Regions from separate parts of the Bacillus marinisedimentorum genome, predicted to be linked through region 2. Evidence: predicted binding sites of a transcription regulator. Region 2 holds the regulator's gene; each other region holds the start of a gene.
What was found. Region 2 encodes LexA, which represses DNA repair genes until DNA is damaged. Its sites were predicted from a motif close to CGAACATATGTTCG; they were not measured.
Positions count from the first base shown of each region.

Region 1 (3,191 bases), on a different contig from region 2:
GAAATCGCCGCTTCCATCGCATCCGTCATCTTATCCGCATACATGATGACCTGGCCGCCCGCATTACGGGCCGCCCGTCCCATCGTCTGGATCAATGACCGTTCACTGCGGAGGAAACCCTGCTTATCGGCATCGAGAATCGTGACAAGCGACACTTCCGGAATATCGAGCCCTTCCCTGAGCAGGTTGATTCCGACAAGGACATCGTATTTGCCGAGGCGCAGGTCGCGGATGATCTCAATCCGTTCAAGAGTTTTGATTTCAGAATGCAAGTACGATACCTTGACGCCCATTTCCTTCAAATAATCTGTCAGGTCCTCGGACATTTTTTTCGTAAGCGTCGTGACGAGTACACGCTCATTTTTATCAACCCGCTTATTGATTTCACCAAGCAGGTCATCGATTTGGCCTTCGATCGGACGGACATCGATGGTCGGATCAAGCAATCCGGTCGGGCGGATGATCTGCTCGATCACTTCCGGCGCGTGCTCCTCTTCATATGGGCCAGGTGTCGCCGAGACGTAAATGATTTGATTGATATGCTTCTCAAACTCTTCAAACGTCAGGGGCCTGTTGTCCAGCGCCGAAGGCAGACGGAAGCCATGATCGACAAGCACCTGCTTGCGGGCCCTGTCCCCGTTGTACATCCCCCTGATCTGCGGGAGCGTGACGTGGGACTCGTCCACAACAATCAGGAAATCATCCGGAAAATAGTCGAGCAGCGTATACGGCGTTGAACCAGGGGGCCGTAATGTGAGATGGCGCGAGTAGTTCTCGATGCCCGAGCAAAATCCCATTTCGTTCATCATCTCAAGATCGTAGCGGGTCCGCTGCTCCAGCCGCTGCGCTTCAAGCAGCTTATCCTGCTCTTTCAATTCCTTAAGTCTCTCTTCAAGCTCGGCTTCGATATTTTTAATCGCGACTTTCATCTTTTCTTCGCGGGTTACGAAGTGGGAAGCCGGGAAAATGGCAGCATGCTCCCGGTCCCCCATGATTTCACCTGTAAGGGCGTCGACTTCACGGATCCGGTCGATTTCATCACCAAAAAACTCGACACGGATGCAATGTTCGTCACGGGATGCCGGGAAGATTTCCACAACATCGCCCCGCACCCGGAACGTATTGCGCTGAAAGTCGATGTCGTTGCGTACATACTGGATGTCGACCAGTTCACGCAGCAATTGGTCGCGTTCTTTTTCCATTCCGACCCGTAAAGACAGCACAAGCTCCCGGTACTCTTCCGGAGAACCGAGGCCGTAGATGGCGGAAACACTCGCTACAATGAGTACGTCCCGGCGCTCGAACAGCGCCGATGTGGCGGAGTGCCGCAGTTTATCGATTTCATCATTGATGCTGGCATCTTTTTCTATAAATGTATCAGTCTGCGGAACATAAGCTTCCGGCTGGTAGTAATCATAGTAGGAAACAAAATACTCAACTGCATTGTCTGGAAAATACTCCTTAAACTCGCTGTACAGCTGGCCGGCCAGTGTCTTGTTATGGGCAAGCACAATCGTCGGACGGTTCACCTCTTTGATCACATTGGAAACGGTGAACGTCTTGCCGGTACCCGTCGCTCCCAGCAGCGTCTGGTGCTGCTTCCCGTTATTCAGGCCATCGACAAGATGCCGAATGGCTTTCGGCTGATCTCCCTGCGGTTGATAATCCGACACAATCTCAAATTGATCCTTCAATGTCTATCCCCCATTCCATAATGGCACCACATTCCTGAATACGTCCTAAAAAACCATAACGCAATTATAACATAAAGGCGAACGGATATTCGATAAAAGTGCCTGGGAATTGCCTGGCAATTGCCAGGCAATCTATCCTCAAATTTCCGGTTCTGTCCACTACCAATAGAATACACGATTACCGCCGGACTCAAACCTGTCTGGCAGGGATTCGCGGGGTGCAGCGACTCGCACGATATATTCGAGTCATGACAAAAAAACAGCATTCCGAACACTTGCAAATAAGGATACCATCATTCGAATAGAAAAGCCTGCCGGGAACAGTTTCGAAACATACTAGTTTCTTCCATGCGTTAAGGTTGATTGGCAGGTGCGATTTTAAAAAGATGAAGTATACTTGCCCTCTAAAAACAGAAAAAGAGGCTGGGACATAAGTATTTCAGCTAATGATAAACCCGAACGGTCAGGAGAAAGATTTCCATGAATCTTTCACCTGACCGTTCGGGTCTTTATTTACTCTCTTCAATAAATCTTTTGATGTTGCATACTATTTTTAAAAACGAGTGGAATGGAGCGGAGGACACTCGACTCTTCGAAAATAAAAACCCATTTTCTTCGTGCGGTGTTATTTCAAAGAAGCTTTTTCAAAGTCCTACTGGGGATAGAGGAAAGGCTGAGACCCGCAGGCGCAGCCGAGTAGGCTCAGCTTCCTCCCCGTGGAAAGCGAGTGTCTGCAGCGCAAGTTTTTTCAGCTTAACTGATTATTAGTAAACAGTATTACGTTGAATAATATATTGTTCGTCTCTAAGCATGACTTATTTAGTTATGTCCCAACCTCTTTCCATGTTGTTTAATCACCCTTCACAAATGCAGTGACTTTCCAGGCCCCATCGTCCATCTTGCTGAATTCCATCCGGTAATCCATCGGGCTGCGGACGAATTTTTCAACCATGTACCCGGTTGTTCCGTATGTCGTTTCGATCGGCACCCAGTGATATTGGCGTCCGTTCATTTCATAGGTTTCTTCCATCGGATCGCCCATTTTCACCAGCTCATTCGAAAGCGGCTGGATGACTTCACTGTCAACAGACGGCTCACTGCGCAAATTCACATCCGTTCCGTTTACAACACTGTATACCGCCGGATCATATTCAGCAGGGAACCTTGCCGCCACATACGGCATCAAAAATGACCCGCGGCCTTCCGTCACAAACGCCCCGCCAAGTTCCAGAATATCCGCTGCTTCATTCCAGAAAGGTGAGCCTTCGGGTGCAGCATCCAGCTGCCATTCCTCCATAAATGCTTCCTTTCCGCCGTCGCTGCCGAAGGAAGACGTTACATCCTCACTGACCATTTCGAGCAGGGCATCCGTATCTTTTGCCTGCACTGCGGTTTTTACCTTGCCGATCGCATCTTTGAGATCTGCATCCTGATCACTTTCGTCCTGCGTGTCAAATGGAACTCTTACTCCAATCGGCTCACTGTTCTCAGCACTTT
Region 1 covers NZ_LWBL02000008.1:46,423-49,613, forward strand. The annotation lists gene uvrB (excinuclease ABC subunit UvrB) at 1-1,694, opposite strand, end outside; gene A4U59_RS01945 (SH3 domain-containing protein) at 2,545-3,191, opposite strand, start outside.
Region 1: a site for LexA is predicted at 1,773-1,786, ahead of uvrB (excinuclease ABC subunit UvrB). Genes of this name have one in related genera too.

Region 2 (3,191 bases):
CAGGTGAAAGCATCAAAAAACTCCTTATACATAATAATTAGCCCATTAAGGGTTTTTATTTTATCATGTTTGGTTTTCACAGTCTACTCCCCAGCATTCCCATCATCCATCGACCCCATGTATTCCTGATAGCGCCTGTTGACCGTAGCCTTCGAGATGCCAAAACCAAGCCCCCGCAGGGTGGCAGCAATTTCAGCAAAGGTCAGGCCATTGTTCCGCAGCCTGACAATTTCTGATACCGGCACTTCCTTCCTTTCCCTTCCCGGACCGTGATTCCTGCTGGTCAAGTTTTGCTGCGGCCTGTATCCATTTGCAACCGCCCGCTTCATACCACGTTTGATTTTGAGATTATGGAGCTTACGCTGATATTCTTCTACGATGCTCACAATATCAAGAACCATAGAATCCGCTTCCGACAGTTTAAGTTCACCTTGATGGGAAATCGTATGAATTTTGATGCCGAGTTTTTGCAGCGTATGCAGAAGAGCAATGCGTGCATTCCCTCTGCCAAGCCTTGTCTCATCCTGGATGAGCAAAGCATCCGCTTGCCCTGTCTGAAACAGCTCAAGAAAGCGGAATACACCATCGCGGTCAATTTCATAACCGCTTTTTTTCTCTTCTATCATTTCGACTATGTGTATGTCCAGTTCACCGGCAAGCTTCGTTAACTCTTCATTTTGCCTGGCGATTGAAGTCTCCTGTGTATTTTTATCAGTACTGACTCTGCAGTAAAGGACTGCATTCATGTTTGATCACCTGTATGTTCTTTTATTTTATGAGGGTGTCCAAAAGCCCATCTGTCATAATTCATAAACGTTGTCCCTTCCGCATATGTGTAACTCTATTTCTTTATTGCACTCTGGATTGCCGGTGCCGCCTCAGTCTTTTTCGACCGGAATGAGAATTTTCTGTCCTGGATAAATAGCGGACCGTTCCACGTCGTTATGGTCAGTGACCCAGCCGATGAATTCCTCAGCAGTGTAAACATGATGGTCGTGGTATTCCTCAGCAAGCCCCCAGAGTGTATCTCCCTTTTCTATCGTTACTTTTATGTAATCTTCCCTGTCAAGCGGCGCTGCCATCACCACTGTAGCTGTTGTAAACAGGATCATGAAAATAAATGCAGCGACAAATGTCATATCGATTTTGCTTTGCATCTTTCTATTCCCTCCCCAAGAATATACGTTCGCTTTTGTTGAGTTCATTATAAAGGGAACAAATGTTTCCGTCAACGGTTTTTCGAACTTATGTTTGTATGCTGGACAGGGACATGGTATACTTACGGTAAGAAAAGGAAACGAACGGGGTGCACAAAATGACAAAACTCTCAAAACGCCAGGAGGAAATCCTGAATTTCATTAAAGAAGAAGTCCATCAAAAAGGCTATCCCCCTTCCGTCAGGGAGATCGGCGAAGCAGTCGGGCTTGCTTCAAGTTCTACTGTACACGGACATCTGGCACGGCTTGAAAAGAAGGGCCTGATCAGGAGGGATCCCACTAAGCCTCGGGCAATCGAAGTCCTTGGCACCCAGTCCGCCCAGGACATCCCTGTCAGCCGGACAGTCAATGTTCCTGTTATCGGTAAGGTAACTGCCGGGCAGCCAATTTCAGCAATCGAAAACGTGGAAGAATATATGCCTTTGCCTGAGCGGTTTGTCGCAGCGGCGGATGAAAATGTTTATATCCTAAATATCGTCGGAGACAGTATGATTGAAGCGGGCATTTATGACGGAGACATGGTCATCGTCCGCCAGCAAAGCACCGCGAACAACGGTGATATCGTTGTCGCCATGACGGATGAGAACGAAGCTACTGTAAAACGTTTCTTTAAAGAAAAGGACTATGTCCGCCTCCAGCCTGAAAATTCCACAATGGATCCGATCATCCTCCGGAATGTAAGCATCCTCGGAAAAGTGGTCGGCGTCTACAGGATGGTTCATTAAGCAGCGGATGCTGTTTTTGCTGTCATCCCGCAAACCGCCATCTTTACTATAGGAATATGAAACAGCCGGTCACACTGCCGGCTGTTTTTTTTTGAGGATATTTAAAAAGCCCCCCGTCTCCGGGAGGCTTTGTTTCTGTCTTAATATGTTGTAAAGTATTGTTCACGTTCCCAAGGGTGAACCTGGGTCCGGAACATATCCCACTCAATTTCTTTAGCTTCGATAAAGTGTTCCGATGCATGTTTGCCGAGTGCTGTCATCAGTACTTCATCTTTTTTCAGCAGCTCAAGTGCTTCTTTCAGTGTGGAAGGAAGATCGTTGATTCCGATGCTCATTCGTTCATCTTTGTTCATCACATAAATGTTGCGGTCGACAGGAGACGGCGCGGACATATTGTTTTTGATGCCGTCAAGTCCAGCCGCAAGCATGACCGCCATAGCCAGGTAAGGGTTCGCTGCCGGATCGACACTGCGGACTTCAATCCGGGTCGAAAGGCCGCGTGAAGCAGGTACACGGACAAGCGGGCTTCTGTTTTTTGAAGACCAGGCAACATAACAAGGCGCTTCATACCCGGGAACAAGACGCTTATAGGAATTTACCGTCGGGTTAGTGATCGCGGTAAAGGATTCAGCGTGCTTGAGGATACCGGCTACGAAATGACGGGCCGTATCGCTGAGCTGCAAGTCTCCTTCAGTATCATAGAACGCGTTTTCGCCATTCCTGAACAGGGACATGTTCGCATGCATTCCAGATCCATTGACGCCAAAGAGCGGTTTCGGCATGAAGGTTGCATGAAGGCCGTGTTTCCGTGCGATTGTTTTCACAGCCAGTTTGAATGTCTGGATGTCATCACAGGCCCGCAAAGCAGAAGCGTATTTAAAGTCGATCTCATGCTGGCCGGGTGCAACTTCATGGTGTGATGCTTCAATTTCAAAACCCATATCCTCGAGTTCAAGGACGATATCACGACGGCAGTTTTCGCCGAGGTCGGTCGGTGCAAGGTCAAAATATCCGCCTTTATCGTTCAGTTCGAGGGTCGGTTCACCGTTTTCATCATTTTTAAACAGGAAGAACTCCGGTTCAGGTCCAATGTTGAAGTCGGTGAAGCCGAGCTCTTCCATTTCTTTGAGCATGCGCTTGAGAATGCCGCGCGGGTCTCCTTCAAACGGAGTGCCGTCCGGATTGTAAATATCACAGATCAGGCGGGCCACTTTTCCTTTCTCAGATGTCCACGGGAAAATGACCCATG
Region 2 covers NZ_LWBL02000030.1:126,561-129,751, reverse strand. The annotation lists gene A4U59_RS09765 (DUF896 domain-containing protein) at 1-13, opposite strand, end outside; gene A4U59_RS09760 (YneB family resolvase-like protein) at 84-746, opposite strand; gene yneA (cell division suppressor protein YneA) at 879-1,157, opposite strand; gene lexA (transcriptional repressor LexA) at 1,316-1,942, shown strand; gene glnA (type I glutamate--ammonia ligase) at 2,083-3,191, opposite strand, start outside.

Region 3 (3,191 bases), on a different contig from region 2:
TGGCAAGGAGAGCTGTAATTCTGCCATCCCCGCGCACCTGGGCGAAATCACGCACCCTTCTCAGCAGGCGATTTGCAATCCGTGGTGTTCCTCTTGAACGGCGTGCTATTTCTTCGGCTGACTCGGGATCGACATGTACCTCAAAAATATCTGCAGTCCGCTTCACAATTGCGGTGAGATCTTCAGCACGGTAATACTCGAGCCGGCTCAGTACGCCAAAGCGATCGCGGAGCGGAGCTGACAGGAGCCCCGCCCTCGTTGTTGCACCGACAAGGGTGAAAGGGGGCAGATCGAGCCTTACTGAACGGGCACCGGGGCCTTTCCCGATGACGATATCCAGGCAAAAATCCTCGAGTGCCGGATACAGCACTTCTTCCACTGACCGGGGCAGCCTGTGGATTTCATCGATAAAGAGCACATCTCCCGCTTCCAATGCAGTCAAAATAGCCGCAAGGTCTCCGGGCCGTTCTATCGCTGGCCCGCTTGTGGTGCGCAAATTGACGCCCATTTCATTGGCGATGATCGCCGCAAGCGTCGTTTTACCAAGTCCCGGCGGTCCATACAATAGGACGTGGTCAAGCGCTTCCTCCCTGAGTTTTGCCGCTTCAATGAACACAGATAGGTTATTTTTCACTTTTTCCTGGCCGATATACTGTGCCAGCAATTGCGGTCGGAGGGATTGCTCCAGTGACATTTCTTCATTATGCAATTCTCCGGAGACGACTCTATCCTGTTCCTCCACCCTGTTCACCTCCCGCTGTTCAGCATGAGCTGAAGTGCCTTTTTAATATATTCTTCCGTTGTAAGACGCTCGTTTTCAAGCTTCGGGATCACTTTTTTGATTTCCCTTCCCGCATATCCGAGGGCTTCCAGGGCAGCCATTGCTTCATCGAGCTCCGGATGAAGTTCCTTCTGGTTGGCAGCTGTTTCTTCTCCCGGCTGGAACAAATCAGGCATCAAGTCTCCGAGCTTGCCCTTCAGATCGAGAATAATCTGTCTCGCAGTCTTTTTACCGACACCGGGGAATTTGGTCAAATATTTTTCATTCTCATCCTCTATCGCTTGGACGACATGCTGAACCTCGCCTGTTGCAAGAATGGCAAGACCTCCTTTTGGCCCGATCCCTGACACATTAAGCAATTTTTCAAAAAGCCAGCGTTCATCTCTCGTCTTGAAGCCAAACAGTGTGGAGGCATCCTCCCTCACATAATGATAGGTGAAAATTTTAATTTGCTCGTTTTCATTTTTTTGATAAACAAAGGGATTCGGGCAAAAAACCTGATACCCGATCCCTCCTGTGTCGATAATGATATATTCAGGGGATATGTAATCCACTCTTCCATGAACAAATTCAATCACTGTAGTGTTCCTCTCCCATTTACATTAATCGGTCCGCTGTGACCCATTGTTTTTCTGCATCATATGCGAACATGCATTTCCTTAACTTATTTTAACATAGAATGCGGAAACTTGAAGCATCTGTTGGAAGAACTGAAGTGATACACTGAACACCCGGGTGTCCTTACGGCATTTACACAAGAAAAGCGCATGGCGCCCGCTTAGCGGCGTACGCATAAGCGGGGGTACCCGCAGGAAGGCGATTTTCCCTTCCGGAGGGGATCACCGCTTATGGCGATAGCCGCTGGCGCCTGGAGCTGGACACTAACCTTACCTGAAAAACTTATGCTTTCTTACCTTATTAAAAAAACTCGCCGGCCGGCGAGCCTTTCAGGCGGCGACAGAGGCGAATCTGCATAAACCTGTCCGCTGTGATGACAAATTATACTTTCCTGGACGGGAAAAAAGCTAATCACGGAGATTAGCTTTCAGGTGAAATTTTATAAGGTTTGAACGTCTCGATCACATGGACATACTCTTCCTTAGTCTGGACCGGTATGCCTTCCAAAAGTTTTTGCTGCTGTCTGCTCTCCAGTTTCCCTACATCAATTTGATAAAAGGTTTGAATAGCCTTCTGTGATTTCGGATGCCCTTCATAAATTGTCAGAATGCCGTTGTCGGCGAGGCCGAAGTACCCGTTTGCCTTCAGCAGCGGGGATATATCGTCAATGTTTTGCCGGAAAACGACCATGCTTTCATCCTGGTCGACGAGCTGCCATTCTTCGTATTGTGCCCAAAAATCTTCCATGGAAAGGATCGTTTCCTTTTTAACTTCTTCGCTGATTTCTCCATCAAGGTACATGCGCTGCAGTTTGACTGTAACAGTCAGCGGTCCGGAAACTTCGTACGCTTCACTATTTTCTGTGCCGGATACCTTAACGGGATCCTGGCTTTTCACTTCGCCCTCTGGCCCGTTTTCTGCAAAAGTCAGCACCAGAATGACTGCTGCAAGTGTGATCAGGAAGATTGAGTACCCATTCATTTTTGCCCTCATATGGCTCACCTCTTCAGGCAGGTTTTCGGTCCGGCAAAACAAACCTCTTCAGCCGGATACAGCCTTGATCGTAAAAAGACTTCCATTTTGCTCAATTATAGTATGAACAAAAATGGAAGTCTTTATCCATCAGAGGTGTGTTTCATCATTCATATCAAAATTGTGATAGATATCCTGTACATCTTCCTCTTCTTCCAGCATATCGATCAGCTTTAACAGCTTTTCCTCATCACCACCCGCAACATGCGTATACGTTTGGGGAACCATCGTCGTTTCAGCGGTCGAAAATTCAAACCCTTTCTCTTTTAATACTGTTTTGACCCTATCGAAACTTTCGAAGTCTGTGTAAACTTCAAACGTTTCATCCGTCGTTTCAATTTCTTCGGCCCCGGCATCAATCACTTGCAGCATCATGTCATCTTCCCCGATAGTAAGACCATCCCTTTCAATAACAAGGTAACCTTTAGGGTCAAACATGTAGGACACACAACCATTTTCACCGAGGTTCCCCCCATTTTTTGAAAAAGCGTGGCGTACCGCTGCTGCTGTCCGGTTTTTATTGTCTGTCAGAACGTTCACCATAACCGCTGCTCCTCCGGGCCCGTAACCTTCATATGTGAATTCTTCGTAGTTCACACCGTCAAGGCCCCCGGTCGCTTTTTTAATTGCTCTCTCAATATTGTCATTTGGCATGTTATTCGCTTTCGCTTTATCAACAGCAAGTCGGAGTGCCGGATTGGTTTCCGGATCACCATCTCCATTCTTGGCGGCAACAAATATTTCCTTTGCGAGCTTCATG
Region 3 covers NZ_LWBL02000039.1:21,921-25,111, forward strand. The annotation lists gene ruvB (Holliday junction branch migration DNA helicase RuvB) at 1-694, opposite strand, end outside; gene ruvA (Holliday junction branch migration protein RuvA) at 748-1,359, opposite strand; gene A4U59_RS11190 (intercompartmental signaling factor BofC) at 1,820-2,392, opposite strand; gene A4U59_RS11195 (YebC/PmpR family DNA-binding transcriptional regulator) at 2,522-3,191, opposite strand, start outside.
Region 3: a site for LexA is predicted at 1,426-1,439, ahead of ruvA (Holliday junction branch migration protein RuvA). Genes of this name have one in related genera too.

Region 4 (3,191 bases), on a different contig from region 2:
CCTTCAGATAAGGTTCTTTGTATGCCTCCCCATTTACATAAAGAACATCATCCCGATAGGCTATTTCATCGCCTGGAAGCCCGATGACCCTTTTTACATAATCATCTGTTTCATTGGCATGGAACACGATGACATCAAACCGGTCAATTTCATCAATGTGATATTCTATTTTATTCACAATGAGCAAATTGCCGTCTTCAAGGGTCGGGAACATGGATTCGCCTTCAACGATGTAGCTTGTAAACAAGTACATTCGAAAGATGAAGGCCACAATGATAGCCAGTGCAATTGTTCTTATCCAGTAAAATTTGTTCTTCTCTTTCAAATGAACCAGCATCCTTTTCCCTATTTTACTCCCTAGACCAAGTATAACAGTATACAGATTTATCTGACAATTTACCCGGGTTATTTCCCGAGAAATGACAAAAGCGCTGTAATTTTGACAAGATCAGGAAGAGTGATCGGCTCTGGACTTCACATTTCTTTGCAGTCTTTTCTCAATCCTTTTGCCCACCAGCCATAACAAGGTGATGGAAATGAGGATGATAATGGATTTGGCCGGGTTCCGGATCCACGACATGATATCATAACCAATATATGAAATAGTGAAGATCATCACCACTTTTCCGAGCATAACTGCCAATAAAAATTGATAGATGCTTATCCTCGATAACCCTGCAACGACATTGATGATGGCAGAAGGTGAAAAAGGGAAGCACAGCAGCAGGAACAGCGGGCCAAATCCATGCCTTTCAACCCAGTTCATCAGTTTTTGGACCTGCGGATGTTTGCGGATGAACCGGAAGAACCGCTGCTGTCCGAGTTTGCGGATGATGAGAAAAACGAGCGTTGCACCAAGTACCGCCCCGGTCCATGAAAGGATGAAGCCTTTCCATAATCCGAAAGCCGCAGCGTTGGCCATAACAAACAATACGAGGGGAAAAATCGGCAGGAAAGCTTCGATCATAGGCAGCAATATTCCCGGAAGCGGACCGAGCGCCCGATATTCACCTAACATCTCAATCATATTTTCAATTGTGAAATACTCTTTTATCCATTCAATGTCAAAGTCCATCGTTCATTTCCCCTCGCAAATCAAATGCTTCGTCAAATACCCCGTCTACCTAAAGTGTACTATATTACTTTGTACATTCCCATCTTGTGAACATCTTCAACCATACAAAAAAATTCCTATTTTCATCACAACTTTACTTAAAAACATAATGTTCCATTTCAAAACTTTTTTTATACTAGAGAAAAGGCACTAGAGATTCACGTAAACGGCAAAAAAGTTTTCGGGGATCCATACAGGGGGTGGTTTCATGCAGCAGATCCAGCTATGTCCTAAATTTGAAACGGCATTTGAAATACTGGGGAGGCGCTGGACCGGGCTGATCATCAATGTTTTGCTCGATTCGCCAAAACGCTTCAAAGATATATCTGAATATATACCGAATATGAGTGACAAAATGCTAGTCGATCGTCTGAAACAACTGGAGGCATCAGGCATTATCGTTCGAAAAGTATTTCCCGACACGCCTGTCCGGATAGAGTACCAGCTGACTGAAAAGGGAAAAGCCCTGGAGCCGGTGATGACGGCAATCCAGAGCTGGGCAGAGGACTGGGTCCAGTAAACCCAAATATTTTTTATGGATACACGGCATAATAACAGCGCATTCCCGCTTTAGGAATGCGCTTTTTATATTGCTGCGAAAAAGGAGCCGTCTTACCTGTAAAAATTTCTCTATTGAAATCAGGTTGCATACAGGACCTTTTCCTGCGTATAATAATACCAAACAAACGTTCGTGTCAGAAGGAGAGTGGTGCACATGCTTCATATTCCAGATGAGGACCGGAAGCTATTTGAGCAGTACATTTTTTTGCCGATGGTCGTAAAAGTGCTGAATTTGGATATGCGGCAAGTTGAGGTGAGTCCGTTCAAGCTGAAAAAGCCTTATCTGGAACTGATTGAAACCGCCATACTCCGTGCCAGCCAGGATTTACGCGATATAAAATTCAAGATGCAGAAACGCAATTGGAAAGTGTTTGAAGGGGAACGTGATGAAGCCTTCACAAGTTATACATTTGTATACAATGGACGCGAGGAATTGCACAACTACTTCAATCCGCGGATCCGCAATAATGTGGAGGAGCTCCTTCGCACCTATTTATCGGCAGCCGGCACCGCAAAACAAAAAGACCTCTCTTCACACTGATTCCCCCGGCTGTCAAACAGACAGCCGGGGGTGTGAAAGCGGCCAATCCAATCATTTTTATGAAAGTGCCGCCAGTTCCTCCTGCATAAATGCCATAAGGTCCTTCACCATGCCGGCTGTAAAATCAAAGCGGATTCCAGCAGCTTCGTATACTTCCTGCAGAGAAACAGAATTACCCAGCGATAAAGCTTTACGGTAGCCGGCAAGTGCTGCCGCCTTGTCCTCTTTGAACAGCCTGTAAAGCTGGACAGCGCCGAGCTGGGCGATTACATATTCAATATAATAAAACGGAACCTCAAAAATATGAAGCTGCCTCAGCCATCTATTCCGCAGCTCTTCTTCATAACCGGCCCAATTGACTGCACTTGCCGAAAGGCTGCCGGCAAGCTCAAAAAACTTGCTGTTCCGTTCATCTGTTGAATGATCCGGATTTTCATACATCCAATGCTGGAACTGGTCAATCGTGACACCCCACGGCAAAAAGCGGATAATGCCTTCAAGCTGCTCACGCTTGGCGCGCTTCAGTTCCTCTTCCGTACTGTAAAACATATCCCAGTAATCCATTGTGAACAATTCCATTGCCATGCTGGCAAGCTCCGAAGACTCCATTGGTGTCTCCCTGTATTTGTTTAATTCAATATCTTTCTTCATGTCATTATGGATGCAATGTCCCATTTCATGCAGAAATGTGACGACATCATCATGGGTATTGGCTGCATTCATAAAAATGAACGACAGTCCGGTAAGGGGAAGCTCTGAACAAAAGCCGCCGGGGGACTTGTTTTTCCGGCTGTCCAAATCAAGCAGGCCTTCCGCACTCATCGTTTCAACCAGATGCGCAAAAGCGGGATCAAGCTGCTTAAAAATCATAATGCTGCCGCTTACGAGCTGATCCGTACTGTCAACCGGCTTTAAAGGCTGCTCGCCCGGCAGGACGGCTTCTGTATCCCAGGGGCGATATGTATCAACACCAAG
Region 4 covers NZ_LWBL02000013.1:83,211-86,401, forward strand. The annotation lists gene lepB (signal peptidase I) at 1-337, opposite strand, end outside; gene A4U59_RS03940 (TVP38/TMEM64 family protein) at 449-1,075, opposite strand; gene A4U59_RS03945 (winged helix-turn-helix transcriptional regulator) at 1,323-1,634, shown strand; gene A4U59_RS03950 (YhjD family protein) at 1,830-2,216, shown strand; gene A4U59_RS03955 (M3 family oligoendopeptidase) at 2,274-3,191, opposite strand, start outside.
Region 4: a site for LexA is predicted at 1,794-1,807, ahead of A4U59_RS03950 (YhjD family protein). Genes of this name have one in related genera too.